DNA from 2 places in the Prevotella sp. P3-92 genome. Region 2 is predicted to be linked to the other one. Evidence: riboswitches for the same ligand, from Rfam matches in the RefSeq annotation. Region 2 holds a riboswitch; the other holds the start of a gene.
What was found. Region 2 has a riboswitch for cobalamin ahead of CIK93_RS04330 (TonB-dependent receptor). Riboswitches for the same ligand answer to the same signal wherever they lie in the genome.
Positions count from the first base shown of each region.

Region 1: linked by a shared signal. The riboswitch ahead of CIK93_RS11520 (TonB-dependent siderophore receptor) and the one ahead of CIK93_RS04330 (TonB-dependent receptor) in region 2 are both predicted to bind cobalamin.

Region 1 covers NZ_NPJE01000063.1:94,915-111,724, forward strand. The annotation lists gene cobM (precorrin-4 C(11)-methyltransferase) at 1-498, opposite strand, end outside; gene cbiE (precorrin-6y C5,15-methyltransferase (decarboxylating) subunit CbiE) at 483-1,679, opposite strand; gene cobJ (precorrin-3B C(17)-methyltransferase) at 1,693-3,102, opposite strand; gene CIK93_RS11510 (TonB-dependent siderophore receptor) at 3,099-5,159, opposite strand; gene CIK93_RS11515 (sirohydrochlorin cobaltochelatase) at 5,190-6,293, opposite strand; gene CIK93_RS11520 (TonB-dependent siderophore receptor) at 6,280-8,421, opposite strand; cobalamin riboswitch at 8,507-8,701, opposite strand; gene CIK93_RS11525 (cobyrinate a,c-diamide synthase) at 8,782-10,080, shown strand; gene asnB (asparagine synthase B) at 10,744-12,408, opposite strand; gene CIK93_RS11535 (hypothetical protein) at 12,479-13,186, opposite strand; gene CIK93_RS11540 (ammonium transporter) at 13,234-14,487, opposite strand; gene CIK93_RS11545 (P-II family nitrogen regulator) at 14,562-14,909, opposite strand; gene dapF (diaminopimelate epimerase) at 15,245-16,120, shown strand; gene CIK93_RS11555 (LL-diaminopimelate aminotransferase) at 16,154-16,810, shown strand, end outside.
Region 2 covers NZ_NPJE01000027.1:12,922-29,731, forward strand. The annotation lists gene CIK93_RS04300 (formate/nitrite transporter family protein) at 1-505, opposite strand, end outside; gene CIK93_RS04305 (AraC family transcriptional regulator) at 568-1,461, opposite strand; gene CIK93_RS04310 (flavodoxin family protein) at 1,466-2,089, opposite strand; gene CIK93_RS04315 (UDP-N-acetyl glucosamine 2-epimerase) at 2,280-3,341, shown strand; gene cbiB (adenosylcobinamide-phosphate synthase CbiB) at 3,357-4,298, shown strand; gene CIK93_RS04325 (cobyric acid synthase) at 4,356-5,876, shown strand; cobalamin riboswitch at 5,946-6,136, shown strand; gene CIK93_RS04330 (TonB-dependent receptor) at 6,179-8,197, shown strand; gene CIK93_RS04335 (YncE family protein) at 8,237-9,427, shown strand; gene CIK93_RS04340 (ABC transporter substrate-binding protein) at 9,438-10,574, shown strand; gene CIK93_RS04345 (iron ABC transporter permease) at 10,571-11,581, shown strand; gene CIK93_RS04350 (tagaturonate reductase) at 11,685-13,124, opposite strand; gene feoB (ferrous iron transport protein B) at 13,511-15,892, shown strand; gene CIK93_RS04360 (DUF5715 family protein) at 15,911-16,630, shown strand.

The DNA.
Region 1 (16,810 bases), on a different contig from region 2:
ACAATGGCTTTCCATCCAGTCAGTACCCTTGTCTCTTGTTTCCAACAACAATGCGGTAGGCTGTTGAGCAACAAACAGAGCAATCTGTTGATTGATGTGTGTATCAGCCATGACCCATCCAAAGCGTTGCGCCAATATGTCGAGAGGCCACAAATCATTTAAGTCACTCTGCGTAGTGATGACAGCTTCTGCCCCTATGATATGTGCAATATGCCGGGTGAGTTCGTTGGCACCCCCCACATGTCCTGATGCCACGGCAATGGCATGGCGTCCGCAGGTATCTACACAAACCACTGCAGGATCAGTATGCTTGTCTTCCAAGAGCGGTGCTATCGTACGTACACAGATGCCCAGCGCGGCAATAAATACAAAAGCCTCGTAGTATTTCCAGCTTTTTTCCACGTCTTTTACCGACAAGATATCGGCATCGGTCTCTCTGGCCATCGTTTCTGCCAGCATCCGCTGATCTTCCGAAAGGATAATTATTGCTTGATGCATTTCCTTATTGTTATAGGGTTATAATCGTTAAGTATCAGGTGTAATGGCGTTTGTGGTGTGAGCGGAAGGCTCTGACAGGCTTCTTCAAAGAGTCTGTTGCTCTCTTCCGTCACACAGTTCATCACCATACAGCCTCCCGATGGCAACACTTCACAGAGTTTTGCCATCATTTCTTTGAGTTTTCCGCCATGTCCTCCGATAAACACACTGGTAGGTTTGGGCAACGTATCAAGATGCTGCAGCATGAAATCGCCTATGACAGTCTGTATGCCTGGAGTACCAAATCGGCGCGTATTCTCGCGCATGAGCGCCTCCCCCTCCTTTCTTATTTCAAATGCCACAATATCTATTGTGGGATAGAGCCGTTTGGCTTCTATCGATATGCTACCAGTACAGAATCCCACATCCCACAGTACACTATCGGCATGGAGTCCCAGCTGTTGGATGCTCAACAGTCGGAAGGGCATCTTGGTAATCATCTTGGGTCTGCCATCAAGTATGGAGAAATCCTCGTCGGGTATTCCCATGGGAACATTTTCACGGAATTCTTTCTGCAACAGTATGCAGCAGTTTGGTTGTGCAAAAGAGAGCGATGCCGCCTGTTCAATACTGATTTGACAGATATGCTCCGTCTGTGGGTTTCCCAAGTGTTCGCCAATGGCTATTTCGTAGTTGTCATAACCATAGTCCAGCAAGCGCTGTGCAATGGTAGCCGGCGTATGGTGACGGTCTGTGAGACATCCTATCTTCTGTTTTCCAGTTATCAGTGCCGCATCGAGGGCATTCCATGGTCTTCCTGTGAGCGATACAAGCGTCATGTCGTGATAGGGCAAAACGAGTCGATGTGCCAACATTTGGAGGGAATGAAACGTGGGTACGACGCGGATTGGAGCCTCAGGAAACTGTCTTTTCAACGTTGTTGCAAAACCATAGAATAATGGATCGCCAGATGCAAACACCACGATGTGTCCCTCACATGCCATATATTGCCTGAACACATCCGCAAGCGGAACGGTGATATCTATCCACTGTGCACCATGTGGCAACCGTTCCGCCATGATTTCATGATGTCGGCTTCCACCCGAAAACACCGTCGATGTAGCGATAAGCTGTTCCACTTCTGAAGGAAATACTGGATTAGGATGGTCGTTGATACCTATGACTGTAAACTGTAACATCATCGATTGTGTTTTATTATAAATCTCTTCCCGGCACGAGTTGAATGGCGTCGTCGAGTGTCATGATGGCATTACACAGTGTTGCAGCAATATTACTGCCACCCTTGCGCCCTTCAACAATGACCTTGGGAACGTCAGCAAAACTCTTCACCATATACTTAGACTCCTTCACATGTACGAATCCAACAGGTGCAGCCACGATACCTTGCGGTCGTGCTTTACCCTTACGCATCAGTTCGCAAAGTTCGATAAGTGCTGTAGGTGCGTTGCCAAAGGCAAATAGTGCATCGGGATGTTCCTCCACAGCCAGTCGTATGCCAGCCTGTGTCCGTGTGATATGCTGTTGGGCTGCCATCTGTTCCACTCTTGAATCGTGTAGATAGCACTTCACGTCCAGTCCTAACCGTTGCAAAGCACCCTTGCGTATGCCGCTCTCCACCATGGTGACATCGGTCACGATGGTCTTGAGCTTTCCTTGTCTGATACGCTCAAAGATGCACTCCGCAGCACCCTGATCTGTATAGAGCACATTCTCCATTTCGAAATCGGCAGTGGTATGGATGGCATGTAGCAATAGCCAACGATGGTCGGTGGGATAGTCTTTGCGGTGCAGCTCTGATAGAATAGTGCTGAAACTCTCGGTCATAATACCCGCACCTATCGACTTTTCACACTCTTTCTGACCATATTTCTGTATATAGCCACGCGGTGTTATCATCTTGTCGGCAAAGGCAAAGGTCTGCGAATTACCTATGATGACGATGGTCAGCATATCGATATCATCCGGATTGAGCTTTCCGAGCGTGGTAAGCACTACCGTTTCTCCTTCACGCCCAGCCTGCCTGACATAGCCGACGGGTGTTTCAGGACTTCTTCCCGCGTTGAGGAATATCTCCTTGAGACGTCCCAACTGCCAATAGCGCTCGTTGGAACGTGGGTTATAGACGGCAGTCACAAAGTCTGCCTGTGCTGCCGCAGTGATGCGACGTTCTATAAGATTCCATGGAGTCATCAGGTCAGAGAGTGAAATCACACAGAAGTCGTGACTGACAGGAGCGCCCAACAAGGCGCCTGCCTTCTGAAAAGCGGATATGCCCGGATGCACGATAACCTCTACATCCGACTGACTTTTCGCCTTCATCTCCCATATCAGCGATGCCATGCCATAGATGCCGGCATCGCCCGACGACATGACAATCACCTGATGGCCCAGTTCTGCCAGTTGAAAAGCTATTTTCGCACGCTCATACTCACGCTTCATTCCAGTGTCGATACACTGTGCGGTATCGGGCAGCAAGGGTTTTATAAACTGGAAATAGAACTTATATCCCACCACGACATCGGCTTGTGCGAGGGTTTCTCGCACAGCCATTGTCATGTCGTCTATACTTCCCGGACCTATTCCTACAACGATGATTTGTTTCATAACTTAATTTTTAATCCAGCTACCAACATACGTCCCGGTGAATAGAGTGCATAGCGTCGCAGGCTGCTGTCTATTCGGTTGTCCGTCTTGTTGAATATGTTGTCTATACCCAAACTGGGCTCTACGGTCAGATGGCGAGCCAGCGAGAAGGTGTGTGTGGTATTGATATTCCACACCCCATAGCCCAGTGCATCCTCGTAAGCCGCATAATAGGTTTTCGATTGTAGTCTGCCATTGACATTAGCCGACAAGCAGTAGATGCCCCAAGCGCGGCTATAACTTACCGACAGCGTAAGTGCATTCTTGATACTGCGGTCGAGAATCTGCCATTCGTCGCCCGATTTCGAGCGTGCATAGGTATAGGCATAGTTCACATTGAAGTTGAGTCCATCGACAGGATTAGCGTAGATGTTGACCTGTAGTCCTTTCACATCACCCTTGTCGCTATTGACATAGTGTGCATAAGACGTCATTTTGTTGGCTTGTTCATCTGTCATTTCAGGAAATTCAGCCTTCAGCATCTCGCGCAATGGGTCAGTGAGCTTGATATTATCCTTGATAATCATGTCGTTGATGCGGTTGATATAACCCATGACCGACAGCGAGAAGCGGCTAACGCGATATTCTGCTCCCAGCGATACATAGTGGCTGGCTTCCGATTTCAAGTTTTTGTTGCCAAACGACACCTGTGGTTTTCCGCGATTGACAGAGAAGTAACGGTAATAGAGTTCGTCGAGTCCGGGAGCTCTGAATCCGTTGCTATAGGTTGCTCTGAGTCGTATAGGTCCGTTGCTAAACATCAGTGCCACCTTTGGTGTCAGTCTGCTACCAAACTCCTTATGGTAGGTATAGCGTGCACCAACGGTAGCTTTGAGGTGTAGTGGCAATGCCATTTCGTGCTGTCCATAGCCAGAAAGGGTATAGGCATTATTGTCTATGTTTCCTGATGTAGTCACCAACATATCGTTGCGCCAATCAACACCGAAGATGGTTGTAGAGTTTTGGGTGAGTCCGAGTATGGCTTTCACCTCGCCATCCATGGTGCGTTGCTTCTTCGACTGCACATAATCGCCCACCTTGTAGGTTTTGGTTTCTACGTCATACTCCTTTCCATAGCGGTAACGATCTACTGTAAAATCCGTCTGAATGGAGTTTCTTGAGTTCCATTTGTATATTCCTCCCACATTCCAGCGCAGCGATTTATAGCGCATTTCATAGTCGAGACCACCGGTGATGTCGGGGTTTGTATTGGGACGGTCAGTCTTTTTATATCCATACTCCATGCCCGCATTGAATGCCAGTTGCTTGGTTGTCTGCCAAGTGAAGCGCTGACTGACCAGATTGTTTCTATATCCAGTAAACAAGGGTGACAGCGATTGCTGTGTTTTGTCCTCTTCTCCCTTCACATATTCCAGTGGGTTGATACGATAACTGTCTGCCCTATCGTGTGAAAAGGAGGTGTATGATCCGAATCCATGGCTATAGATATCTACATTGACCTGCTCGGTAAACTGTCCTTTCCCACTTACCCGCGAGTTGGAAGTGGCACTGACAAGATTGCCTGTAGGTTGGTCTGTGATGATATTGATTACTCCTGCGATGGCATCGCTGCCGTACAGTGAACTTGCCGCACCGTCGAGTACCTCTATACGCTTCACTCTTGCCATGTTGATGCGATTGAGATCTGCGTTGTTGGAGATGTCTCCACTGAGTTTATGTCCATTGATGAGGATAAGAATATACTTTCCTCCGAGTCCGTTCAAACGGAGTTGCGACCCCATGGCATTAGGTGCCATGGAAAGTTGCGGCATGGTATGTGTGAGCGCATCAGCAAATGTAGTGATGCCTTGCTCTTTGATTTCCTTCGCCGAGAGTACGTGCACCGGTGTAGCAGTGACTCCCAAACGCTGATGATGCCCCGACCCCGTCACTACAACGGGATTGAGGCTCATCTGTTTGTCAGCATCTGCCGATCCGCTTTTGCTGTGGATCTGTGCCGATGCAACTATTGCGTTTACTGATAAGGCGAAGATAACGAGTAGTCTGTTGGTCTTCAAAGTTTATCAGATTTTATGTTTGTTTCTGGTTTATTCGGGGTTCTTTGAGTGATAGTAATCCACAGTTTCAGCGTTCTTGGTGTGTGCTTTATAGAGTGCGCGGACATTGGCAAACTCAAGCAGACCCTTTACAATTCCCTTGTCGTCGGTATAGCTATCGTCCTCGATGGTGTATCCCATGTGTTTGAAATACATCTTCCAACTGGTGTCTTCAACCTCACCTTCGTCGTTGGTCTCAAATCCATTGTCCCAAGCATCGTCGTCACCAGCCATATCGTTGTGGGCGTGGTCACCGGCAATAGACATCAGCGGAGCGCAATATACCTTACCGCTGGTGATGCCATCGTTGGCCATGCGCTGGTGAACGTGAGTTTTGAAGTTCTCCTTCATATCAACAGTTCCTACATAGTAGTTAGAGCTGTAAGCCTTCAGGGCTGTTTCCAACTGGGTGTAGCGAACATTGGCTTTGTAGGTATCGTAGGTGTCGGGGTTACCGTGACCCATGAACAACAAAGCGCCTTTCTGTGCATAAGAACTGAAGTTGTCGTTGAGTGCCTTAGCCAACTTATTCACGTCTGAAGGATATTCAGCCATCAGAGGATAGCCCAGCTTAAGGGTCATGGTGCTCAGATACTTATCGTCGAGGTCACCGTTAGAGTTGTTAGCGAAGTCTTTCATAGCGTTGATGACACGTGTGTATTCTTCTCCGGGAATCACCTGCATAGACTGAACGATGATTTCCTTATACTGCACACGTCCGAAAGCCTCCAGCCAGTATTTTGGCTCATAGAAATTGCGGGGCTTTACGTGTTCGCCAGCCATAGCACGGTTGATACAGATAGCTGAAGAGAACGACAGATAGACGTCGTAACCAGGGAATTCTTTCTTGTATTCCTCTACGGTAAGGTCGAAAGCATCGTATGCCTGCTGCCATGTCGAACCAAATGCAACGACGAGAATAGCCTTGTCGTTTTTCTTCTGTGACTTAACGGTAGCATCTACTTCCTGCTGGTAACGCTCCATGTTTGACTGTTGTCCGCCCTTGGAGTCATCGTCGTCGTCACCACAAGCAACGAATGTTGAGGCAGTCAGCAATGCTACGGCTGCCATCATGAGAAATTTAATCTTCTTCATTGTCTTTTTGTTTGTTATAATGTTGATTATTAAAAATGTTTCTAATCTTCTTTCCTTTCGCAAATCTGACAGTCAGCGAGGCGAAAAGCGTAGTACCCGATGTATTGGTACCGAGGTGTAATCCGTGTGGAGTTTTATCCACATAGTTGAAGATATTATCCACTCCAGCCTCTATACGGTAGGTCATGTGTTTGCTTTTTCCAAGGTCGTGGGTGGTGCTGAGACGCCATATCTGGTATCCCTTACCGTTGCCGTTGGTCTGATAGTAGCGTTTGGTTGACATCTTGCCATAGATACCGACACCCATCTGATAGTTGGTGGCAAACTGATGGTTCCATGTAGCGAAGACGTTGGCTTTATGGTGTGCCATGCCATCGATGGTGACATTGACCATTCTGTCGTGTGTGGTGTCGTAGATATTGGCTTTGGTATCAAGGTAACTATACCCTGCCCCGATACTCAGATGGTCTGTGGTGTATCGCAGATTGACATCCACACCATAGGTTTTGGCATCTTCCATGTTGTGATAGCGACGCACTTTACTGAGCATCTCACCATACTGTTGGCGGTAAACGTCTGGTGCTTCGCTCTTGGGTATGGTTACCAAGGCTATCATATCATCCACCTTATTATAATATCCCGTAACAGATACGTTGAAATGACCTATGGTATATTCGCCGTTTAGCGAGAAGTAATTGCTGGTTTGTGCCTTCAGGTCTGGATTTCCCAAAAACAGAATGATGCCGCTCATGTCGCGTGCATACTGGTAATTGAGCTCTTTGATGGTGGGTGTCTTAAATCCCTGGCTCCACGATGCTCTAAGTCTGAAGTCGCCAAGTTTAAGCATGGTAGAGAGTTTGGGGGTAAGTTTCCATCCGAAACTCTCGTTGCGGTTGAGTCGGAGTCCGGCTGTCACCTGGAGGATGTGCAGCAGTTGGAGTTCGTCTTGCACATAGATGGCCTCGGTATTATCGTCGGCGGTGCGTCCTTTGATGCTTGCAGGAGCTTTGAGATAATCGTAGCGTGCCTCAATACCGGCGCTGAGTTTGTTGGTTGGGGTGAGTGCAAACACACCTTTTAGATTAAACATGGTGCGCTCCTGATTGCTCATCAGCAGTTTTTGTCCGGTGAAATAGGGGTAGTCGAGAATGAAGTTGCCATCTTCATCGAAGCCTTCTGCCAGTGTTGTCGAGGTGAAAGCGTGGTAATAGGCATGTTTGTTCCAACTGACATCTGCCGTGACGAGGTCGCCGCGATTAGTGGTCCATTGCATGCCGGCAACGGCTGAAGCGTTCTTATACTTTAGGTCGTAGTTATAGACATCATATTTGGGATATTTGCCGCTCTTGCGGTATATACCCTTCTGATACCATGATCCTTCGGCATAGAGTTCTAATTGTTGGGTAGGATTCCATGCCAACCGCTCTGCTATCTGCCAATTGGTAAACTCGTTTGCAGTTTTGCTTTTCGAGTCGGTGACGGGTGTTGCCGAACTTGGTGTATGTTCGGTGGCGGTATTCTGCCATCCGTCGTTGTGCTGAAGTTGAAAGTTGGTGTATGATTTCCATTGTCCAAAGCGCAGGGCAATGCCGTTGTGCTGTCTCACATCGTTATGCGATCCGTAGCGTGTCTTGTTTTCAAGCATCACGCCTTCATTATGCTTACGGGTGATAATATTGATGACTCCGGCTATGGCATCGCTTCCATAGAGTGCCGACGAGGCACCCTTGACAATCTCGATGCGCTCAATATTGTTGGGGTCGATAAGTCCGAGGTCGTTTTGTCCGCCTACATCACCATGCAGGCGCTTACCGTCGATGAGTATTAGGATATAGGAATTGCCCAGTCCGTTCATCTGCATTTGCGATCCCATGTCGCCCTGTTCGAAGTCGAACGATGCTGACAACTGGGAGAGTATGTCTTCGATGCTGCGTCCGGCAAAGGTTTTCAGCACCTGCCGATTGATGACTTCGGTCTGTACCGGAGCATCTTTCAACAAGTGGCGCGTACCAGTTCCTGTCACCACAACCTCTTGCAGCGACTCCTTGCTCTCAATGGTTTTCTGTGCTAAAACCGGCGGACACACTACTATAGCAAGTAGCAGACCCGCAATATTTCTGCAAGTCATAATACCCTTATAATTCATTCTAAAATAAAATAGGAAATTGTCAACCCTTAATCCTGAGGGCGCAATGTCTTGTCTGGGCGTTTGCCTGAGATAGAACATATAAGGCAGGTCTTCTGGCTCTCCCCAGTCTGTCATACCTTCCCGAGTTGCCTCAGTGGCGTTATACTGACAAACTTGCTTCAAAGGGGGATTACAGCTGCAGGTACAGCTCCGGTCTTTCACCGGATTCCCTTGCATCATACGGCATCTGCCGTTGATTGCCTTTCCTTTCCGGGTGCAAATGTAGTCATTTTATGTTATATGGCAAAAAAATCATAGAAAAATCGGATTATTATCCTCCTTTTTTGTAATTTCGCACCCATGAAGCATACTTTCGCCCAATTTCTAATAGCGGCACCGGCATCTGGGTCGGGCAAGACCACCATTTCCATTGGTATGATGGCGGCGCTGGTGCGTCGCGGCAGAGTGGTGCAACCGTTTAAGTGCGGTCCCGACTATATCGATACAAAATATCACGGTATGGCGTGCCACCGATCGTCATACAACCTCGACCTCTTCATGGCGACAGATTCGCACGTGAAGGCTATCTACTCTGAGGCTTCGCGCGATGCCGATATATGTGTGGTGGAGGGCATGATGGGACTTTTCGACGGCTTTCAGCGCCAGCAAGGCAGTGCGGCACATGTGGCAGCCACACTCCATTTGCCGGTAATACTGGTGGTGGATGCCAGCCATACGGGCTATTCAGTGGCACCACTGCTACAGGGTTTGGCGCGTTACGATGCCGATGTCCATGTCAAGGGTGTTATATTCAATAAGGTGGGAAGTCCACGCCACGACCTCATGCTGCGTGAGGCGGCAGCCGATGCAGGGTTGGTGTGTCTGGGATGTGTACCGCGACAGCGACAAGCGGAGGCTTCGTCGCGCTATTTGGGACTGGACTTTAGTCGTACCACGGATATGGACGAGATGGCAGACCTTGTGGAACAGCATGTGGATATAGACCAGTTGTTGCTGCTGACAAGTGGCGAGAAACCGCAGGAAACTATCGACCATCACACCGATAGACCACTATCAGACTGCCACATCGTAGTGGCTCGCAACGACGATTCGTTTTCGTTTGTCTATCAGCACCATATCGATTTACTGCAACGCTTGGGCAGGGTTACCTTTTTCAATCCTGAAGACAATCAGCCGATACCGGCGGACACCACCCTACTCTATCTGCCGGGAGGCTATCCCGAACAGCATTTAGAGGCATTGCAACGCGCCCAACAAACCAGAGCGAGCATACGCCGCTATGCCATCAGTGACGGAAAGATACTGGCGGAGTGTGGCGGCATGATGTATCTCTGCAAGGATATCGTCAGCGACGAAGGTACTTATGAGATGTGTGGCGTACTGCCCTACTCTATTGGCAGCCGAAAGAGCGACCGAAAACTATCTTTAGGCTATCGCCGCGTGACAGTTGGAGAGAAGGAATATCGCGGTCATGAGTTTCATTACTCCCAGTTTTTGCCGCCACTGCCCCACTCCGGCGCCGATGTGTTCAACGCTCGCAATGAGCAAACGCCTTCGCCGTTTATCATCGAAGGCAATGTGGTGGCGAGCTATACCCACTTGTATTGGCAGGACGAAGTGCCGTTCTTTGGCAAATGACAATAAACCACAGTAGGACAAAAGACCTTTGTTGCCACTGCTACACAATAAGCATAACGTACTGATATAATGTACGTTCCAACACTTTGGAACATACTTTCCTCAGCAAATCAATTTGTTTTCCTCAGCAAATCAATTTGTTTTCCTCAGCAAATCAATTTGTTTTCCTCGGCAAATCAATTTGTTTTGCTCAACTACATGACGTTTGCAGCCATGCTGAATGACGTTCTCGATGACGTTGAATGACGTTCTCGATGATGCTGAGTGACGTTGATGACTATGCAATTTCAATGAGTTTGGTCAGCAAATTCATTGAATTTCCTCAGCAAATTCATTGAAATTGGTCCGCAAATTCATTGAGTTTGCTGAACTATATGGCACTTATGAGTATTTAATCTTCTATATACCAATAGGTTACGCCACATCAAAAAACCTCTGAAAAACAAGGTATCAGGACGATACGCAACCCACTGTCTGCTGAAACAACTGTCAGCTACGGCTGGGAAGTGATGCGGAATGAAAGAAAAACAGTCTCCGACAAACAGCGTGTCGGAGACTGAAAAGAGTAGGGGATATCAACTGTTTGGAGTTGAAAAACTGTAGAAAGTACTACTACCTGACATTGTTGCCAGCATAAAAACATCGGCTGGAGAAAACACAGACTTAATATGCCTGTTCGTGAACACCCTTCACAGCACGACCACTGGGGTCGTTCAGATGTTGGAACGAACGGTCCCATGCCAATGCTTCGGCAGTGCTGCATGCCACGCTTGGCACACTTGGAACACTGCGAGCTGCACTATCGGAAGGGAAATGCTCAGCAAAAATGCTGCGATAGTAGTACTCTTCCTTATTCTGTGGCGTATTGATGGGGAAGCGCTCGGCGGCATGTGCCATCTGTTCGTCGGTCACAGCGGCTGCGGTAACGGCTTTCAGCGTGTCGATCCACGAGTAGCCCACACCATCGGAGAACTGCTCCTTCTGGCGCCATGCCACTTCATCGGGCAACATATCTGCAAAGGCTTGACGCAAAATCTTCTTCTCCATCATCATGCCGGGACAGAGTTTTGCCTCAGGATTGGTGCGCATAGCGATGTCGAGAAACTCTTTGTCGAGGAATGGCACACGACCTTCCACACCCCATGCAGCAAGACTCTTGTTGGCACGGAGGCAGTCGTAGAGATAAAGCTTAGAGAGTTTGCGCACCGTTTCTTCATGGAAAGCACGCGCATCGGGCGCTTTGTGGAAATAGAGATAACCGCCGAATATCTCATCGGCTCCTTCGCCAGAGAGTACCATCTTAATGCCCATCGACTTGATGACACGGGCAAGGAGATACATCGGAGTAGAGGCACGTACGGTTGTGACATCATACGTCTCAATGAAATAGATGACATCGCGGATGGCATCAAGGCCTTCTTGAATGGTATAGTTGATTTCGTGGTGGACAGTGCCTATGTGGTCGGCCACCAAACGGGCTTTGGCAAGGTCGGGCGCTCCCTTCAATCCAACGGCAAAACTATGAAGACGGGGCCAATAGGCTTTGGTCTTACTGTCGTCTTCAATACGCATATCGGCATATTTCTCGGCTACGGCTGAGATGATACTGCTATCAAGACCACCGCTGAGCAACACGCCGTAGGGTACATCGCTCATCAGTTGGCGGCGTACAGCGGCTTCAAGACCGTCATGGATAGCAGTCACACTGGCCTTATTGTCCTTCACCTGGTCGTAATCCATCCAATCACGATGGTAATACCGATGCATCTTTCCCTCGCCACTCCAGTAGTAATGGCCTGGCAGGAATGGTTCGTAGTGGTCGCACTGACCTTCAAGCGCCTTCAATTCAGAGGCTACATAGACCTTGCCATCGGCATCATAGCCGATATAAAGAGGGATGACACCTATCGGATCGCGGGCGATGAGAAACTCATCGCGCGTCTCGTCGTAGAGTGCGAAAGCGAATATGCCATTCAATTCTTCAAGGAAATCGATGCCACGGTCGCGATATAAGGCTAAAATAACCTCGCAATCGGAACCGGTTTGAAATTGGTATTGATCCTTATAGCGCTCGCGAAGGTCCTTATGATTATAGATCTCGCCATTGACGGCAAGCACTTGGCAGCGATCGGGACTATAAAGAGGTTGCTGACCTGACTCAGGATCGACGATAGACAAACGTTCGTGGGCGAGAATGGCATGGCCTCCACAATAGATACCGCTCCAGTCTGGACCACGATGACGTATTTTCTGACTCATGCGCAAGGCCTTGTCGCGAAGGGCTTGCGTCTGTTCTTCCACATGGAAGATGGCTACTATTCCACACATGATGATATTGTTGTTTTTATGTTTGCGTTGAGGTTAGGATAGGGGAGTGGCTGGATTAGCCTGCAGCCACTTAGGGCTGCAGGGTGAATCCAAACACGAAATAGGCTTTCTGATCACTTGGATTGGCCACCACCTGACCGAAGATAGGCAGGGTGAAGTGGTCGGTGATCTGAATGTCTTTAGAGGCTTTGAGGGCAAGATTGGTAACCGCAAAACCTGAAGTGTTGTAAGTGGTGGTGGCAAAAGGCACAGCACCGGCTGTGGCTGTCCAATCTACACCGCCCAACTTAAACGGAGCGTTGACTTCGAAATAAGATGAATAGGCACGGTCACCGTCTTTGTTGACACCGTCGTTGCCTGCAAAATTGGTGTACCAAGCTGCTGAAACAGGACCGAAATCGTAGCTCACATATCCTTCAAAGATATGGCTGGTGCCATGGGCGTTATAGTAGAAATAACGCTTTTCGGGGGTATTAAACCAATAATCGGTGACACCGATAGAGAATCCACCTACACTGTAACTGGCAGTAAGGTCGAGTTCTTTGTTGTCGTCTTTATCGAGTCCGACACTTCCCCAAGCCGAAAGACTCAGGCCTTTATAGGCAACACCCAAGGTGGGCTGAATACTTACATTGCCGCAATCAGTACCACGCCAGATATAATGGTTTACTACATCGGCAGATAAAGTGGTTTCTACTTTGTCCTGTGCATGGGCGGTAGCGACTGCAAAAAGCAGTCCTACCGATATAAGCAATACATTCTTTTTCATCGTCTTCATATTTTTTATTGATTAATACTATTGTTGTGATCTCTCAAGAGAGAGGATCAGTTGTAGCAAGTCTCACCGTGTTCGTAGATGTCAAGACCTTCATCTTCAATACGGGCACTGACGCGCAGACCGTGAATCTTCTTAATAGAGTAGAACAGAATGACACCAGTGACTGCTGCCCAAAGGTCGATTATCAGTATACCGAAGGCTTCGGCACCGAGGAATCCCCAGCCATGACCGTAGAAAAGTCCTTCGCTGACAGAGAACAGACCGGTCATCAATGTTCCCAATATACCACATATACCGTGTACAGAAGAAGCACCTACAGGGTCGTCAATGTGAAGTTTCCGGTCGATGAACTCAATAGCATATACAAGAACTATGCCACAAACCAAACCGATGATAATGGCACCCCAAGCATCAACAGCATCGCAACCAGCAGTAATACCTACCAATCCTGCCAATACACCGTTGAGGGTCAGTGAGAATGAAGGTTTGCCGTACTTCATCCAAGAAACAAACATCGTGGCGATACCACCGCAGGCGGCTGCAAGATTGGTAGTCAGGAAGACGTGAGAAATAGCGATGCGGTTTACTTCACCCGTTGCTGCCAACTGAGAACCGGGGTTGAAACCAAACCAACCCATCCACAAGATGAATACACCGAGGGCTGCCAAGATGAGTGAATGACCAGGAATGGCACGGCTCTTGCCGTTTGCATCATACTTGCCGCGACGGGGACCGAGGGCAATAGCACCAATCAATGCCAGCACACCACCTACACTATGAACAATGGCTGAACCTGCAAAATCATGGAACACATGTCCGAAAGTGGTCATCATAAAGCTTTCGGCTGCGTCGTTGCACAACCATCCACCTCCCCAAGTCCAATGGCCTTCCACAGGATAAATAATCAGAGAGATGAAAAAGCTATAGACTATATACATAGAGAACTTTGTGCGCTCGGCCATGGCACCGCTGACAATAGTGGCGGAAGTGGCACAAAAGACTGTTTCAAACATCAAGAAACCCTCTACAGGCAGATCACTCTTATAAAAAGAAAGGTCGCCCCAGTTGGGAGCACCGATGAAACCAGCGCCATCGGAGCCAAACATAAAGCCAAAACCTACGAAAAAGAACAATACCGAACCAAGCATGAAATCGACAAAGTTCTTAAACAGAATATTGGCAGTGTTCTTACTGCGGGTGAAACCTGCTTCACACAGCGCAAAACCGGGCTGCATCCAAAATACGAGTATGGCAGCTAACAACATCCATACGGTATCGAGAGAAATTCCTACTTCATTCATAATCTTCTAAATTTTGTGTTTGTGTTATTGTGTTATCCGTTTCTCTTGTTGTGTTTCAATATTACGCAACCAGACTATTTCTTATCGCGCAAAACCGTGTCGCCGTTCTCACCTGTACGGATAGAATAGGTGTCGATAACCTCACTGAGGAAAATACGACCATCACCAATCTCTCCGGTATGGGCTACATTTAATATGACTTTGATGGTTGGTTCGACAAACATTTCACGACACACGATGGTTAGCGCTACACGCTCTATCACATCGGTGTTATACTGAACACCACGATAAATGCGCTCCTGCCTGCTCTGACCTATTCCGTGTACGTCGTGGTACTCAAACCAGTCGATGTCGGAAGAGAGCAAAGCACTCTTCACCTCCTCAAATTTTGTTTTGCGGATGATTGCTTCAATCTTTTTCATACCTTAAACCTTTAATGTTACTAATTATATTAATATGTCGTATTGATAACAAACTGTATTGTTTCGGATGCAAAATTAGTGCAAAAAGTAAGTAAAACAATGATATTTATATCAATAAGAAAATAAAATATTAGTTTTGTTTGCATTTATTATAGTTTTTATTGTAGTTACTTACAATTTGAAAGCAATATAGCCTATTTGCTTTCAAATTAACAAAATAACACAAAAAGTTATCAAATAAACTTGCAATAAACTTGCAAATACTATCAAATCGACGTATCTTTGCACCAGAAATAAGACATTAAGCAATTAAAAAAGGCAAAAAGATTAGCATGATGAAAGCTAAAGTTCATTTCACAAAGATGCAGGGGGCTGGTAATGACTATATTTACGTCAATACCTTATTATATAATATAGCCAACCCTGAAGAGGCTGCCAGAGTATGGAGCAAGCCTCATACAGGCATCGGAAGCGATGGACTGGTGCTCATCGGTGAGGTAGATATGCCTGAAGCCGACTATTCCATGAGAATATTCAACGCTGATGGAAGCGAGGCGATGATGTGTGGAAACGCATCAAGATGTATTGGTAAATACCTCTACGAAAAAGGGATAACCCATAAGACCGATATCCGACTGTTGACAAAATCGGGCATTAAGACATTACATCTGAACGTTGCCCATGAGAGAGTGTGCAGTGTCACAGTGGATATGTCAGAACCTAAACTGTACAACACAAGGCAGTTTATAGGTTCAGACAATCGGTCGGAACAACTAATCACCTTAACAGCAGACGGAGAGGATTGGCCCGGAACATTCGTGTCGATGGGCAATCCACACTTCGTCATCTTCACAGAAAAACTGAATCAAATAGACATTGCACGAATAGGAAATATACTGGAACACCATGAGGCTTTTCCTGAAAGATGCAATATAGAATTTGCACAAGTCATGGATAACGGACATATCAGAATGAGAGTATGGGAACGCGGAAGCGGAATTACCATGGCGTGCGGAACAGGGGCATGTGCTACAGCGGTTGCAGCAGCACTCACTGGAAGAAAAGGAAGAGAGTCGGTCATTGAAATGGACGGCGGCAACGTCACTATCAAATGGGACGAAACCAACAACCATATATATATGACAGGGCCGGCGGAATTTGTTTTCGAAGGAGAAATAGAACTTCCAGACGGAGAACCGCCCACCAATTGAATACAAACGACAACTTTTAAAACAACCAAAGATATGGCATTAGTAAACGAACACTTTCTCAAATTGCCGAACAATTACTTGTTCGCTGACATCGCCAAAAAGGTGAATGCCTTCAAGACGATGCACCCAAAGTCCGACATCATATCGCTCGGCATCGGTGATGTTACTCAACCACTGTGTCCAGCAGTAGTGGAAGCCATACACCACGCAGCTGATGAAATGGCTACACAAGCCACGTTTAGAGGCTACGGACCGGAACAAGGCTACGACTTCCTGCGTGAAGCCATCCTGAAAAACGATTTTCTTCCTCGCGGAATACATCTCGATATCAACGAGATATTCATCAACGACGGTGCTAAAAGCGATACAGGAAACATACAGGAACTGGTGAGATGGGACAACAGCATCGGTGTGACAGATCCTATCTATCCTGTATATATCGACTCCAACGTAATGATTGGAAGAGCTGGGGTAGTGGAAAACGGACGATGGTCAAATGTTTTATACATGCCATGCACGGCTGAAAACGGATTTATACCACAGATTCCTAACAAAAGAGTGGATATCATTTACCTCTGCTATCCTAACAACCCAACGGGTACGGTACTTCCTAAGGAGGAATTGAAAAAGTGGGTAAACTACGCATTAAAAAACGATGCAATCATATTCTACGATGCAGCGTATGAAGCA
Region 2 (16,810 bases):
CCCAAGGTGCGGCAAGAAAATAAAATGCATCGGCAATACTATGGGTGAATCCACAGAGAATGAAAACTGGCACACCGAGTAAGAGTGCTAACATTTTACCCTGTCGTGCAAATTGAACAGCAGTCGTCATAATAAAACCACATCCGATGGCCAACAAACCGCATGCAAATGGACCTTTGGTAATACGCCCTGTCAATATATCTCCTGCTTTTTCAATACAATCAGGATGAGTATATCTGATGGCAAGGGCTGTTAAAAGACAACCAATAATGTTTCCGATGAGTACTATAACGAGCATCGACCAGTCACCATGTCGGCGTATAAAACCTGCAGTTCCTGTGTATAATTTCAATCCATAATACACTACGGTTGTTAAGCCAAAAGCGAAGAGTACTGCACCAGCTACTCCTCCTACTTTGAGATTGACTGTTCCACCAATTGCAATGCAGATACCAGCCAAAATAGCCAACGGAAAATGTGTGTTGAATGTTTCTTTTAGGTTCATATTTATATTATTTAATTTGAATTCAATGATCTATGACATGTACTGTGACTCTCTTGTTTCTTTTAACGTTCCATCTCTCTAAATTCTGAAGGTAGATAACCAGTATGGCGCTTGAAGTGTTTTACAAAATATGAAGGATCGTCATACCCTAACATGTAAGCAATTTCTTTAATCATCAAGTCAGAATAAAGAACAAGACGTTTGGCCTCCAATATGATGCGGTTATTAATGAAAATCAATGGAGATTTTCCAGAACACTCGTTGACGCTATTGCTGAGTGAACGGACGGACACATTTAAACGATTAGCATATTCTTGAACAGTATGCAGTTGTTTGTATTCCTGTTCAAGTAACTGTCTGAAACGGATAAAAAGTAGGTGGGAAGGTTTACGATAATCAACAGTTTGTTCTGCCTCATGTTTGCCGTATCGTTCTATTTTTGCAAGAAAGATGGTTAGTAGTGATTTTAAGATGTCTATATTACCCAATTCACCATTTCTCTCCGCTTCTAACTCCATTTCGTGTATTAACGGTTGAAGTAACTTTGATGTTGGCTCGTCTATAATATAATATGGTGTTCCTTCGTAGGTATGAAACGCGTTGTATTCAAGGAATAAACGACTGATATTGGTGGAAGAATTTGAGACTTTTATCAAATCAGTACACATTTTTATAGCAACCCCCCGATAGTTGTCTTTACAATCGAAATGGTGAATCTGTCCAGGAGACAGAAAAAATATGGTGCCTGGAACAACCTTGTAATCAACGAAGTCCACCGTGTGTGTTCCTTCACCATCCTGAAACCATAGAATTTCATAGAATGAGTGGACATGTGCCATACAGTCGTCAATGTCACTTGTGGCAAAGAGTTCGGGCATGTGCTCTACTCGAAATCCATTTCCACCAGGTGCATTACAGACGGTTTGGTAAATATGACTCAGATTTATTTCTGACATAGTATTATCTAATAAAATTCATGGGTGTCCATGCTTCGCGTTCTGGAAGGTCTGATGAATCATTGTTGTTTAGTTTTTTCAACATCCATGCCATGTTGTTGGCCAATGTACGCATGGTTTGCATACCTTCAATATCTTGTGCGGCTTCGCCTTCGCCTCTTCCATAAGCCAGATTCCAATATTGGGAAGTCACAATCGGCATGTTCATCATTTGGAAAGGCATGAGTAATGTTTGATATACTGCAGAAGCACCGCCACGACGACAAACTGCTACGGCAGCTGCTGGCTTTCCAATGAAGTATGCCCCTCCTGCATAAAGCATACGCTGTTGAAGGCAAAGTAACTGACCTGATGGTTGACCGTAATAGACGGGAGAGCCTATGATGACTCCATCGCAATGAGAGATGCTTTCGATGACGGAGTTTGTTATGTCATCAGAAAACACACATTGTCCGTTGCCGTTCTCTTTGCATTTATTGCAGGCGATGCAACCGCGAACAGGTTTCTTACCAATCCATAGGATGGTACTTTCTATTCCGTGGATACTAAGTTGTTTTGATATCTCCGTTAAGGCAGTATAAGTATTACCTTCCTTTCGTGGACTTCCATTAATGAGTAGAACTTTCATAACAATTTGTTGAAGAGTCTTGTTGTAAATCGTACACTAAGTTTATTTTGAAGGCAAATTTACTAATTTCTACTGAATTGAGCAACGTCTTTTGATTCAAAGTGCGAATAACATAGAAGAAAAAGTGAAAAACTCTTTGTAATTAGTGCAAAATATAGTAAATTCGCAGTCGAAATAGAAATAAAGACTTATGCAGAACGTATGTGTTTTTACAGGAGCAAGACCGAACTTTGTAAAGGTCGCTCCAATTGTCAGGGCCATCATTAAGACAGAAGGTATTGCCTATCAGTTGGTATATGCAGGACGTCAAGATGATCCTACCCTTGAAGCATCATTGTTTGATGATCTTCAGATGCCAAAACCAGATATTTATCTCGGTGTTGATTGTGAAAATCTTAATGAACTGACAGGAAGAGTGATGGCTGAGTTTGAAAATTATCTTAATCATCATTCTACAGATATTGTTATCGTCGTTGATGACCTTGCTTCTACCATGGCAGCTGCCATAGTAACAAAGAAACGAGGTGTAAAATTGGCTCATCTTGTTGCTGGTACTCGTTCCTTTGATATCAATATGCCGAAGGAAATCAATCGCTTGGTCATTGATGGATTGAGTGATTTGTTGTTTACGGCAGGTGTTAGTAATAATAGTATTGTTACTCGTGAAGGTGCTGATATGCAAAAAATTTACATGGTTGGCAATATCCTGATGGACTCATTGCGTGCTAATCATGACAGATGGACGAGACCTCAATGTCTTGAAAATGTGTCAGACGGTCAGTATATTGTCTTGACTCTTAATCGCAAAGTACTCTTGGCAGATACAGATAAACTCCAACACCTCCTTGCTACTATAATCGATGTGTGCACTGGATGTGAAATTATTGCGCCATTACGTGGAGTAGCAAGAGAAGCTGTGGAAAAAATGTCGCTACCTATAACCCTTGTTCCAACATTGTCGTATTTGGAATTTGGTTACCTTGCTGCACATGCTAAAGGTGTGATAACGGATTCTGGTAATGTGGCAGAAGAAGCCACATTCAATCATGTACCATGTATCACTCTTAATAGTTATACAGAACATATTGAAACGGTGAATGTAGGTACTAATGTGTTAGTAGGTGAGGATTGCCAAAAATTGCATGATGCCTTGAAATTACTGATGGCTGGCAATTGGAAACATGGTGATTTGCCTGACCGTTGGGATGGACGTTCGGCAGAGCGTATTGTACAGACGCTTCTTGATTTATAATACTAAGAATAGCAAATGCTTTCAATCTTGGCCATTTCCATTTTGCCAATTCTTGTAGCTTGGCTGTTGGATAAGATATTAGGTGACCCGATGTGGTTACCGCATCCTGTTGTGCTGTTTGGTAAAATCATACATAAGTGCGAAACAATATTAAACAAAGGTCATTGGAAACGGACAAAGGGAGCGGTAATGGCTGTTGTGCTTATTATAATGACTTTTGTCTTGACCGATTACCTTTTGAAAATAGCGTTGGATGTGTCTGTTTATCTATGGATGACCGTGACAACCATACTTGTGTTTTACTGTTTGGCAGGAACAACACTGATTCGTGAAGTTAGACAAGTTTTCTACGCTCTTGATATTTCATTACACAAAGGACGTGAGCGTGTAGCTCGCATAGTAGGGCGAGACACAGCCAATCTTACAGCTCAGGAGGTACGTTCGGCAGCATTAGAAACCATGTCAGAAAACCTAAGCGATGGTGTCGTGGCGCCACTTTTTTGGTTGGTACTACTGGGCGTGCCGGGAATGATGGCATATAAAATGGTCAATACTCTCGATTCTATGATAGGTTACCATAATGAACGCTATCTTCGTTTTGGAACTTGGGCAGCACGCATTGATGATGTAGCCAACTACATACCAGCTCGATTGACAGCATTGATGATGATATTGACTTCAAGTTTTTATTGTTGGTGGAGCAGGTTACGTTTTGTAGCAAAATATGGCAGAATGCATGCAAGTCCTAATAGCGGCTATCCAGAAGCTGCATTAGCATCTATTCTTGATTGTCGTTTTGGTGGACCTCATGATTATTTTGGTCAACGTTTTTATAAACCATATATCGGAGACTGTGATCGCCAACTAAGTACGAAAGATATGATCATTGCCATTGGTGTTAACCAAAGAGTCGAGATTGTTATGATGGTAATTGTATGTGCATCGATTTTGTTTTGAGTACAGAAAAAATTGATATTTCTTTGTTTTTGAGATGTAAACTATAATATTTATCAAATGGCTATAAGTTCACAATCGAATCATAGGAAAAAACTTAATCCACTAATGTTTGTGGGAACAGGAAGTGATGTTGGAAAGAGTGTTGTAGCTGCTGCGTTTTGTAGAATATTTCGGCAAGACGGATATCGCCCAGCTCCATTTAAAGCACAAAACATGTCGCTCAACTCGTATGCCACTCCCGATGGATTAGAATTAGGACGCGCTCAGGCTGTACAAGCTGAAGCGGCAGGAATCCCTTGTGAGGCCGATATGAATCCCATCTTGCTGAAACCGCAGTCTGACCATACATCGCAAGTAGTCTTGTTGGGACGTCCTGACAGCAATCAGTCTGCTGGAAGCTATTTTCGAAAGGAAGGACGAGATCGCTTTCGTAATGTTGCTCATGAAGCATTTAATCGTTTGGCATCCCGTTTCAATCCTATTGTGATGGAAGGGGCAGGAAGTGTTTCTGAAATCAATTTGCGCGAGGTAGATATTGTCAATATGCCTATGGCTCTTTATGCCCATGCAAATGTAATTCTTGTTGCAGATATTGACCGCGGTGGCGTTTTTGCTAGTATTTATGGCAGTATTATGTTGATGACACCTGAAGAACGAAGTCACATTAAAGGTATTATTATCAATAAATTCCGTGGAGACATCAGTCTCTTCGAATCAGGCGCGAAAATGATAGAGCAACTATGTGGAATACCAGTTCTCGGTATCCTGCCTTATTTTCGTGATATTCATATTGAAGAAGAGGATAGTGTCTCGCTGCAGGTTAAGTCGAGACAGGCTGTAAAAGGCAAGGTAAATGTTGCAGTAGTATTGTTGCGCCACATGAGCAATTTTACAGACTTTGATGCATTAGAACAAGATTCACGACTGCATCTTTATTATACCAACAATCCTGCTGATCTTGAAGATGCAAATATCATCATCGTTCCTGGATCCAAATCTACGATAGATGATCTTTGTCTGTTACGTCAGAATGGAATGGCAAAAGCTGTTGTAGAAGCACGAAAACGTGGCGTTACGGTGCTAGGCATATGTGGCGGCTATCAGATCTTGGGAAAGGAAGTACGAGACCCGAATCATGTCGAGGGTGAAATCGAGCGATTGCCAGGGTTGGGACTTTTGCCTGTCGTGACAGTTATTGGTGGTGAAAAAACTACTCGACAAGTTACATTCCAATGTCCTACGCTGGTAAAAGATGAGAATGTCAAGCTTCGCGGTTATGAAATTCACATGGGAACGACAACACTTGATGACAATGCTCAGTCGATGAATCTATTTAATAACCAAACAACTGATGGATGTTTCGTTGATGATCGCTGCATGGGCACCTACATTCATGGAATACTTGATAATGCACCTATTGTTGATGTTTTATTGTCACCATATCTGAAAGATGCTCAACAGCAGTCTGTCTTTGACTATGAAACCTATAAAAACCAACAATATGATTTGTTGGCAGATCATGTTAGACAACATGTTGACATGGAACGCATTTATCACATTCTTACTACGTCTGATTAGCTTTAACTGACAGATAAAGCAGATGTCGCATTTGTGGAAAAAGAAAGAAAAACATAATTCTTCTTTGTTTTTCGCTTACAAATTCGTAATTTTGCAAACGCATTGAGAATAGAAGGGAATGAGGTGAAAATCCTCGACTGTCCGGCAGCTGTAAACAACCCTATATCGACGTGAACAACAAAGTCACTGGTTTGTTACCGGGAAGGCGTTCGCGATCAGGTTGACAAGTCAGAATACCAATTCCAAGCATAAACAAAATTTTTCATCGTACTCTTGGGCTAGGCGATGAGATGTTTATAAATATGAAGAAATTCAATTTGTCGATAATTGCAATGCTTGTCTCTGTAAGCGCAATGGCGCAGACAGACACCATAACAAGCCGTGTTCATCAATTGAAAGAAGTGACTGTGACTAAGAGTCAGCGCAAGCGAATGCTCACAAGTACAGCACCTTTGCAAATGATGGACCGAAAAGACATGCTTACTATGGGAGTAACAGATATGGCAGACGCACTTCATCGAATGTCGGGCGTTACGCTACGCGACTATGGCGGTGCAGGAGGCATGAAGACCGTGGCTGTGCGTGGTTTTGGAGCAAAGCATACCGGTGTAAGTTATGACGGTGTTATGCTTAGTGATTGCCAGAGCGGCGAAATAGACCTTTCTCGTTATTCGCTTGATAATGTCGCCAAGTTATCGTTGGTAATTGGTGATAATGATGATATTTTCATTCCTGCACGTCAGGCGGCATCATCAGCAGTTCTCAACATACAGACATTGCCTTTACCTTCTGATGAAAGAAAACCGCATTTAACTTCTCAGTTGAAGATGGGGTCATTCGGATATGTTAGTCCCTATTTGCGATATGAACAGAGTTTTTCTAAGGCCTTTGCCGTGTCTGCTGTAGCTGAATATATTTATGCCGAGAATGATTATCCTTATGAGATTAAAAATGTAAAGACTGTGACGAAAGATCGTCGTACTAACAGTCTCATGAGTAGCGGACATGGCGAGTTAAACTTTTCATGGCAACCTCATGCAACAAATCGATTGACAGGTAAGATTTACTATTATGACAATTCACGTCAGTTGCCTGGTATCGTCCATTATTATACTAACGTAAGTGGGGAGACTCTTCATGACCGCAACTTCTTTGTACAGGCGGGGTTCCAAAAACGTTGGGGAGATACGTGGGCGTTGAAAACCATTGCCAAAGTAAATTGGTACGAATCTATCTATCGCGACAAACTAATGCCTGGCGCTGTTAACGATGCAAGTTATTGGCAACGGGAATATTATGCTTCTGCTGCCCTGCTGTTTGTCCCAACGAAACATTGGGCAATGGATTATTCTGCAGATTATTCTTTTAACAATCTGAATGGCAGTTCATGGCGCGCCATTATTGGACATCCGTTTCGCCATAGTATTCTTCAGTCCGTTACTGTAAAATATCAAACTGGTCGTTGGGTCATGACGGGAAAACTGTTGCATTCGCTTTTTATCAACCGTCAGAAGAACGTCGAACAGACAGATCGTACCGATGTGCAAATAAATTCTGCACGAAATATGCGTCGTCTCTCACCATCGCTGTCGTTGTCATACAAACTGCTTGAAGATGAAGAACTCTTTCTGCGTGCCAGTTACAAAAATATTTTTCGTTCTCCCACCTTTAATGAGAGTTACTACTATCATTATGGCAGTACCGAATTGAATCCCGAATTAACTGACCAGTGGAATATAGGTGTGACATACTCACCTCATCTCTCACGTTACACTACTGCAACGCTTATGTTTGACAGTTATATCAATAAGGTGAAAGACATGATAGTAGCAGTACCATATAATATGTTTGTTTGGACGTGTATCAATGTCGGTAACGTGCGCAGTATAGGCATCGACGCAACAATGCAGGTTGAACACCAGTTCAATAAAGCTCATAGGTTGATGCTCTCTGGAAGTTATAGTTTGCAAAAGGTGCAAAACCGAACTAATCCTGAGTCGCCCAACTACAATAAGCAGATTGCCTATATGCCTCAACATACAGCAAGTGGTTCTGTTGCTTATGAGAATCCTTGGATAAACTTAATACTGCATGCGACAGGTATGAGTAGCCGTTGGCCTAACAACGAGCATTATCCTTCAACAATGATAGAAGGCTATGTTGATTTTGGCTTGACAGCATATAAACAAATCCATTTTGGACACCATCATGTAGAAATTCGTGGAGACATTAAAAATCTCTTTAATAAACAATACTGTATCGTGGCTCATTATCCGATGCCCGGCAGAAGTTGGATGATATCAATCAATTACAAATTATAATTAAATTATTTATTCAAAATGAAAAAACATTTATTAAGTATGGCAGTACTGCTCATGGGAGCAGCTATGTTTACCGCCTGTGATGACAACGACAATGAACAGCATGAATACATTGTTCCTGTAACAAAAGGTGCATTCCTTGTATGTAGTGGAAACATGAGCAGCAACATCGATGGTAGCGTTTCATACCTCGATTATACCTCTAATCAGGTTGCCAACAAGCAGTTCCAAGCACAGAATGGTCGTTCCTTAGGTGGTACTCCTAATGATGCTTTGGTTTATGGTAGTAAGATGTATATTGCCGTAACTGGTGAGAATACTCTTGAAGTGGTTGATGCCAAGACATTGAAGTCTCTCAGACAGATCAAGACCAATGTGACTTTTGGTGAGGGTTGTCTCAAACCTCGTCACCTTACAGCTTCAGGCGACAAGGTGTATATTTCATTCTACGGCAAGTCTGAATCTTCGTATGATGAGAATTGGAACGCTACAACTAAAGGTAATGGATATGTAGTTGCAATTGACACCACAACATTCACTCGACAAGGTATCTATGAGGCTGGTTCTTTCCCAGAGGGCATCAGCGTGGCAGATAAAAAACTGTATGTCTGCAATTCTGATTATGCAGCATGTACCAAACCTTCTATTTCTATTATCGACCTGACTACAGGTTCTGGAAGTCTGATTAAGAATGATAATATTGTCAATCCACAGAAGATTGTCTTGACTACTGCTGGCGATATGTATGTACTTGATTTTGGAAACTATGGCGATAAGAAGTCTGGTGTATATAAGATTTCTGCCAAAAATAACGAGGTGACACGTCTGATGGATGCCAACGACATGGATTGCATTGGTAGCAATATCTTTGGTTATTATACTGAGTTCGATGCTTCTTACAAACCAGTCAAGACTACTTATCAGGTCTATAATCTTTTAAGCCAGGGAACATCTACTTTCTACACAGATACTAATAACGAGATTATCCCTGCATGTATTGGTGTTGATCCGGTTGTCGGTACCGTGTTCATTGCTTCTAACGTGAAGAATGCTGATACTGGCAAAACTGATTATAAGGCAAATAGCAAGATCTTCATGTTCAACGTTGAATATTCACAACAGGGCGTTTTTGTATCCGCTTCAAAGAATGCTAAGGTGTGGGGCGCTACTGCAGGTGTAGGTCCTTGCGCTTTTGCTTTCAACGTTACCACTAATGTGATCAAATATTAAATAGACAGAGATGCGTCAGTTCATCCTGTTTGGAATGATGACCGTGTTGCTGTCATCCTGCGGAGGCCGAATGGCCGAAGTGCAGGATGGTGGCGACACGCTTCATTTAAAATATTCCTCTTTGTTGACTATTGTGCGTCATGAGGGATATACGATGGCTCAAATCCGTAATCCTTGGAAATCAGGGAAGACTCTTCATACCTATGTATTGGTTCCGAAAGACGAACAGTTACCAGATCAAGCATTACTGCCTGCACAGGCTACCATTATCCGTACACCCGTAGAGCATTCTGCTGTATTTACCACAGTTCATTGTTCTTTACTCGGTATGCTTGGAGCACAGGACAAGATAGTGGCTGTTGCTGATTTGAAATATATCAAACTGCCATTTGTCCAACAAGGGGTAAAAGCTGGTAAAATAGCAGATTGCGGTAGTGGAATGCAACCCATGGTAGAGAAGATTATGGATGTGAAGCCCGATATAATCATGCTTTCTCCTTTTGAAAACAGCGGTGGCTATGGAAAGGTTGAGGAAATCAATATTCCTATTGTAGAATGTGCAGAGTATATGGAAAACTCTCCGTTGGCACGTGCAGAATGGATGCGATTCTATGGTTTGCTTCTTGGACGTGAACAGGTGGCAGACAGCCTTTTCGCTTGTGTAGATAGCTGTTACCACATGCTTCAACAACAAGCTTCAAAGGCTCGTCATGGAGGACATCGCCGTACTGTGCTTTTCGACAAGATGACAGGTTCTGTATGGCATGTTCCCGGTGGACGCAGCACCATTGGGCAGATGGTTAAAGATGCGGGTGGTGACTACCCTTGGGAGAACGATACCCATGGAGGAAGTCTGGCTCTGCCCTTTGAGAATGTTTTAGAACGAGCTGGCGAAGCTGACGTCTGGCTGTTCCGTTATAGTAGTGACCATACCTATACGAAGGCAGATCTCTTAGGGGAGCGCGACGGTTATAAGATGCTGAAAGCATTTCGTCAGAATGAAGTTTATGGATGTAATGTAGAGAAGACATCTTTTTATGAAGAAACTCCATTTCGTCCTGACCTATTGCTTTCTGACATCATCCAGATACTTCATCCGAATTTGATCCAATCAAAACACTTACGCTATTTCGAAAATACAAAATGAACAAAGGCTACATTTCATGCATCATGCTTGGCATCATGGTGCTCTTGTTTTTTGTGGTGAGCCTATTGATTGGTTCTGTCTCGATTCCTGTGAGCGAAACATTTCGCATTCTGATTGGAGAAGAGTCCGTCAAGCCCAGTTGGCAGTATATCGTGATTGAATCGCGCCTCCCTCAGGCTGTTACTGCCATGCTTTGTGGTGCTTCTTTAGCTGTTTGCGGACTTATCTTGCAAACGGCGTTTCGTAATCCGTTGGCAGGTCCCAGCATTTTTGGTGTTAATAGTGGTGCAGGCCTTGGTGTAGCCTTGGTGATGTTGTTTTTCGGTGGAAGCGTTTCGGCTGGAACTGTCAGCATTGGCGGTTTCATGGCTGTTCTTCTTGCTGCATTTGCAGGAGCTATGGGCGTCATGGCGTTGATCTTTTTCTTTTCTACATTGGTGCGAAGTCATGTGATGTTGCTGATTGTTGGCATAATGATAGGATATATGGCTGGTTCTGCCATTTCCTTGCTCAATTTTTTTGCAACAGATGAAGGGGTGAAATCGTATATGGTATGGGGAATGGGATCTTTTGGAGGTGTTTCGCTGAAAATGCTTCCTACTTTTAGTGTGATAACTTTGATAACCTTGGCTGTTTCTTTAGCTCTTGTCAAGCCTCTCAATGCCTTGGTCTTGGGAGATCGCTATGCTGAAAACCTTGGCGTAAACATTATACGTGTACGCAACTGGCTGTTGCTGGTAACAGGTGTCCTTACTGCTGTAATCACGGCTTTTTGCGGTCCCGTGGCATTTATCGGTTTGGCAGTACCGCATATTGCGAGATTGATGTTGGGAACAGACAATCATCGGGTCCTTCTTCCTGCTACAATTCTGACAGGAAGTGCTGTGGCTTTGCTTTGCAATATATTGACGGTATTACCTGGTGAGGGTGGGATAATACCTCTTAATGCCATTACGCCCTTGATAGGAGCACCTGTTGTCATCTACGTTATTCTTTCAAGGCGATAAGCGTGCTATAAAAATTTTCCGAATAAGAAAAGGCTACACCCAAACAGGTGTAGCCTTTTAGTAATGAAAACATATCTTTTTTCCTTTGAGAATTCCTTATGTCTTAAAGAATAGTTTTAACAGCCTCGAGCATACCCTTGTCTTGAATCAGGTCAAGGAAGAGTTTAACCATTCCGTTGAGATTGCTGATCTTGTTGAGGTCTTCTCCCCAGATGAACTCGGCACCGAGTACTCCGTCTGCAACCTTCTGGGTGTCACCAGTTGCCCACAGATCCTTGAGCAAATCCATAATCTTCTGGTCGTCGTTAGGAACGATTTCTGCACCGTCAGCACGCTTGCCACCTTTGTAGTAGGTGATGATGGCAGCCAAACCGAATACCAATCCCTTAGGCAGTTCGCCCTTGCGCTCGAGATAGGTCTTTACTCCGGGCAGATCGCGTGCACAGAATTTGGGGAATGAGTTGAGCATGATGCTGGTCACCTGATGGTCAACGTATGGATTGTCGAAACGCTCCAAAACATCGCTTGCAAACTTCTCAAGCTCTTCAATAGGCAAATCGAGTGTTTGCATCAGTTCGTCAAACTGCACTTTGTGGATGTATTTACCGATGACCTCATGGTTGCAAGCATCGCGTACAATATTAACGCCGCTGAGGTATGCCACAGGAGAGAGTACGGTGTGTGGGCCGTTGAGCAATGTCACCTTGCGCTTGTGGTAAGGTTCCTCCGAAGGAACGAAGAGCACATGGAGACCAGCTTTGTCTGCGGGGAACTCATTAGCTACTTCCTTAGGAGCTTCAATCACCCAGAGGTGGAATGTCTCTGCCTGTACAACAAGGTTGTCGCGGTAAGAAATCTTTTCCTGAATCTCAGCAATTTCCTTGCGTGGGAATCCTGGAACGATACGATCCACGAGAGTGGCATAAACGCCACAAGCTTCTTCAAACCATTTCTTGAAAGCATCACCCAACTGCCACAGTTCGATGTATTTATAGATGCAATCCTTCAGTACGTGTCCGTTGAGGAAAATCAATTCACAAGGGAAGATGATAAGTCCTTTAGTGGGATCTCCGTTGAAAGTCTGATAACGGCGATAAAGCAACTGTACGAGTTTGCCAGGATATGAAGATGCAGGTTTATCATCCAACTTGCAAGCAGGGTCAAAAGCAATACCGGCTTCTGTGGTGTTGCTAATGACGAAACGCATCTCAGGCTGGTCTGCCAATGCCATGAATGCATCGTTCTGTGAATAAGGATTCAAAGCGCGACTGATCACATCGATTCGCTCAAGCGTATTGACGGGCTTTCCGTTTTCACGACCCTGAAGATTAACGTGGTAAAGACAGTCTTGTCCGTTAAGCCAGTCTGCCATACCTCTTTCTATAGGCTGTACTACAACTACGCTACCATTGAAATCGGTTTTCTGGTCCATGTTCCAGATAATCCAATCAACAAAAGCACGAAGGAAGTTTCCTTCACCAAACTGAATCACCTTTTCAGGCATCACACTCTTAGGTGCGAAATGTTTGTTTAATGGTTTCATTTCTAAATATTTTATAGATTGTTTTTAAATGTAGGGCAAAGTTACGAACTAATTGCGAAACTGCAAAAAAAAGATTAATTTATGTCCCATTTTTCTGCGTAAAGGTTTGCGGAGAAAAAAGTGCTTGTTTCTCATTCATAAGTTGAAAAGAATAGGAGTTGATGACTCGTTCTCGGCTTCGGGATGACTTCGGGATGACTTCGAGGTTTTTCCTGTCGTGGACTATCCCCACGACATGTATTTATGAGTTTGGTATCTATTCCCTTGTAAAAACTTTAGAATCCATTTCATTTAGGAATACCTATTTTTGATGATTTATAGTATGGTTTTTGCCTTTTTTGCAGATAATTTACTAATTTTGCACTCGTATTTTTAAAGTATAGCAAATGAAACTATCCGATCTGAAAACGGGGCAACATGCCACGATAGTGACGGTACAAGGCCATGGCAGCTTCCGAAAACGCATCGTAGAGATGGGATTTGTCAGAGGAAAAGATGTAGAGGTTTTGCTTAATGCACCATTGCAGGACCCTGTCAAATATAAGGTTATGGGCTATGAAATCAGTCTGCGTAGGCAAGAGGCTGAGATGATTGTGGTGGATACTGATCCATCCCATCAGCAACCCGTTGTGAATCATGGAACCATGACAGATACAGTTCAAGACACTTGCGACCAATCTTTGCCAGCACATGTTGGCAATACCATCAATGTGGCTCTGATAGGTAATCCGAACTGTGGTAAGACGTCGCTTTTCAATTTCGCCAGTGGTGCTCACGGGCATGTGGGTAATTACAGTGGTGTGACGGTTGATGCCAGCGAGGCTCGTGCGACGTGCGATGGGTTTGTCTTTAATCTTACGGATCTTCCCGGCACCTATTCGCTCTCCTGTTACAGTCCGGAGGAACTCTACGTGCGTGAGCATCTGATGAAACGTCATCCCGATGTTGTCATCAACGTGATAGACTCTTCCAATCTCGAGCGTAATCTTTATCTGACCACTCAACTTGTTGACATGAACGTCAGAATGGTTTGCGCACTCAATATGTATGATGAGTTTGAACGCCGAGGAGACACGTTAGACACTCAAACGCTGTCAACGCTTTTTGGTGTGCCTTTTGTTTGTACGTCATTCAAATCGGGTCGGGGAGTCCAGGAGCTGTTTCGTGAGGTCATCAGCGTATTTGAAGACTGCAACGCGTCTGTTCGCCATATTCACATCAACCATGGTCACGAGATAGAGTCCGGTATTGCCCATATCCAACAGTACCTGAAGCGCAACGAGGTGGTTCGCACGCTTTTTTCAACACGCTATATGGCCATCAAACTTCTTGAGCATGATGACCGGGCAGAGGCTTATGTGGCGAAGATGGAGAATGCCAAAGAGATTATGGCAGCGCGTGACGCAGCAGAACTTCGTGTGAAAGAGGAGAAAAAGACAGACTCTGAAACTGCCATTATGGATGCGAAGTATGGTTTTATTCATGGCGCTCTGACAGAAGCGGGCTTTCGGCAAGGCACCAAGGAAGATACTTACCGCATGACGCATTTTATAGATGATGTGCTTTCCAATAAATATCTGGGCTTTCCCATCTTCTTTTTGATTCTCTATGTGATGTTCCAGACCACTTTCTCGTTGGGCCAGTACCCGATGGACTGGATAGAGTCTGCCGTTTCATGGTTGGGCGAACAGGCTTCTGCGCTGATGCCCGAAGGTCCCTTGCGTTCCATGCTTGTTGATGGCGTGATTGGTGGAGTAGGAGCAGTTATTGTTTTCTTGCCTCAGATATTGATTCTCTATTTTTTCATCTCGCTGATGGAAGATAGCGGCTATATGGCACGTGCAGCTTTTATTATGGATAAGTTGATGCATAAGATGGGGCTGCATGGTAAATCGTTCATCCCTCTTATCATGGGATTTGGTTGTAATGTTCCTGCCATCATGGCTACGCGCACCATAGAGAGTCGGCGCTCTCGTCTTATCACGATGCTTATCTTGCCTTTCATGTCGTGCTCGGCGCGCCTACCTATTTATATTATGATCACAGGAACGTTTTTTGCTGCCCAATACCGTTCATGGGTGATGATCATGCTGTATGTCATTGGTGTGATTGTGGCAATCATAGTCAGCAAGGTGTTCTCGTCATTTGTTGTCAAGGGCGAAGATACTCCTTTTGTGATGGAATTGCCTCCTTACCGCTGGCCAACTCCCAAAGCCATTGGCAGACATACGTGGGAGAAAGGTAAAGAGTATCTCAAGAAGATGGGTGGTATCATTCTCGTGGCTTCCATCGTCGTCTGGGCGTTAGGTTATTTCCCCCACGATGAATCATTATCACCTGTCCAACAAAAGGAGCAATCCTATATTGGCAGTATAGGTAAGGCCGTAGAACCGGTTTTCGAGCTGCAAGGTTTCAACTGGAAACTCGATGTCAGCCTCATTGCCGGTGTGGGTGCAAAGGAAATCGTGGCTTCTACAATAGGTGTTATTTACAGTGGCGACGACTCGTTTGGCGATGATGACTCGTTCAGCGACGATACTGCCAAATATAGCCGCTTGCGCAATCAGATGCTTGCCGATGGCATCACACCGCTTGCTGCCTTCAGCTATCTGCTGTTTGTATTATTGTATTTCCCCTGTATAGCTACGGTCATTGCCATACGCAACGAAACAGGATCGTGGTCTTGGGCTGCTTTCTCTGCCTTCTACACCACGGCAATAGCATGGATTGTCAGCATGTTAGTCTATCAAATTGGTAGTTTGTTTTAGAAACGGTAACTCATAAAAATGAAAATATCAAAAAGAAAATATGTCACCGTCTTCTATGCCGTTGTAGTGGCATTGGCCGTGATTAAAGAGCCTTTGTTGGGCTGTTGTGATTCTACTGAAACCAACGAGGCTGTCGTGACAGATACTGTTCAGAATGTTCCGGCTGTCGTGGCGGAGATAGGAGAAAAACCACACAAGATTGGTTATGTGCCTCCTTACAAGACGACCTTTCCCGATAGCCAGCAAGTGCAACTTGCCGCTGCTGAGCGCCTGGGTGTTCGTCCTGTTGCCAATCGTGCTGATGCGGAAGCACGTAAAAAGGAGTTGGTTTATATTGCCTCAAGTCCTTATTATCATGTAGATCATCTCCGGAGTTCCCTGCCTTATCTTGTGCCTCGTGCGGCAGTATTGCTGCAAGACATAGGTCAGGCTTTCTATGATAGTCTTTATGTCAAGGGAATACCCATCAATCAACTGATTGTAACCAGCGTATTGCGTAGTGAGGAAGATGTTGATAAATTGCGTCGCCGTAATGGCAATGCCACCGAGCGCAGCTGCCATCTTTTCGGCACTACGTTCGATGTTTGTTACAACCGTTATCATCCCGTGATGCGTCCTGTTCGCAACGATACTTTGAAATGGGTCTTAACACAAGTGCTTCGCGATATACGTGAACAAGACCGGTGTTACATCAAATACGAAGTGAAACAGGGTTGTTTTCACATGACAGTCCGTTAATACAGATCATAAAAAGAAGACAATGATATTGCTATTGGCACAAAAACATCTGTTATACATATATAAAAACAATATTCCTTAAATTAGCAGACAAAGTCTTTCCGTATATTCTTTCTCAAATCCGCAACCAATAGGGTTTAGTGTGATTTTGCTTGTAAAACGACAAAAATTCTTTTATTG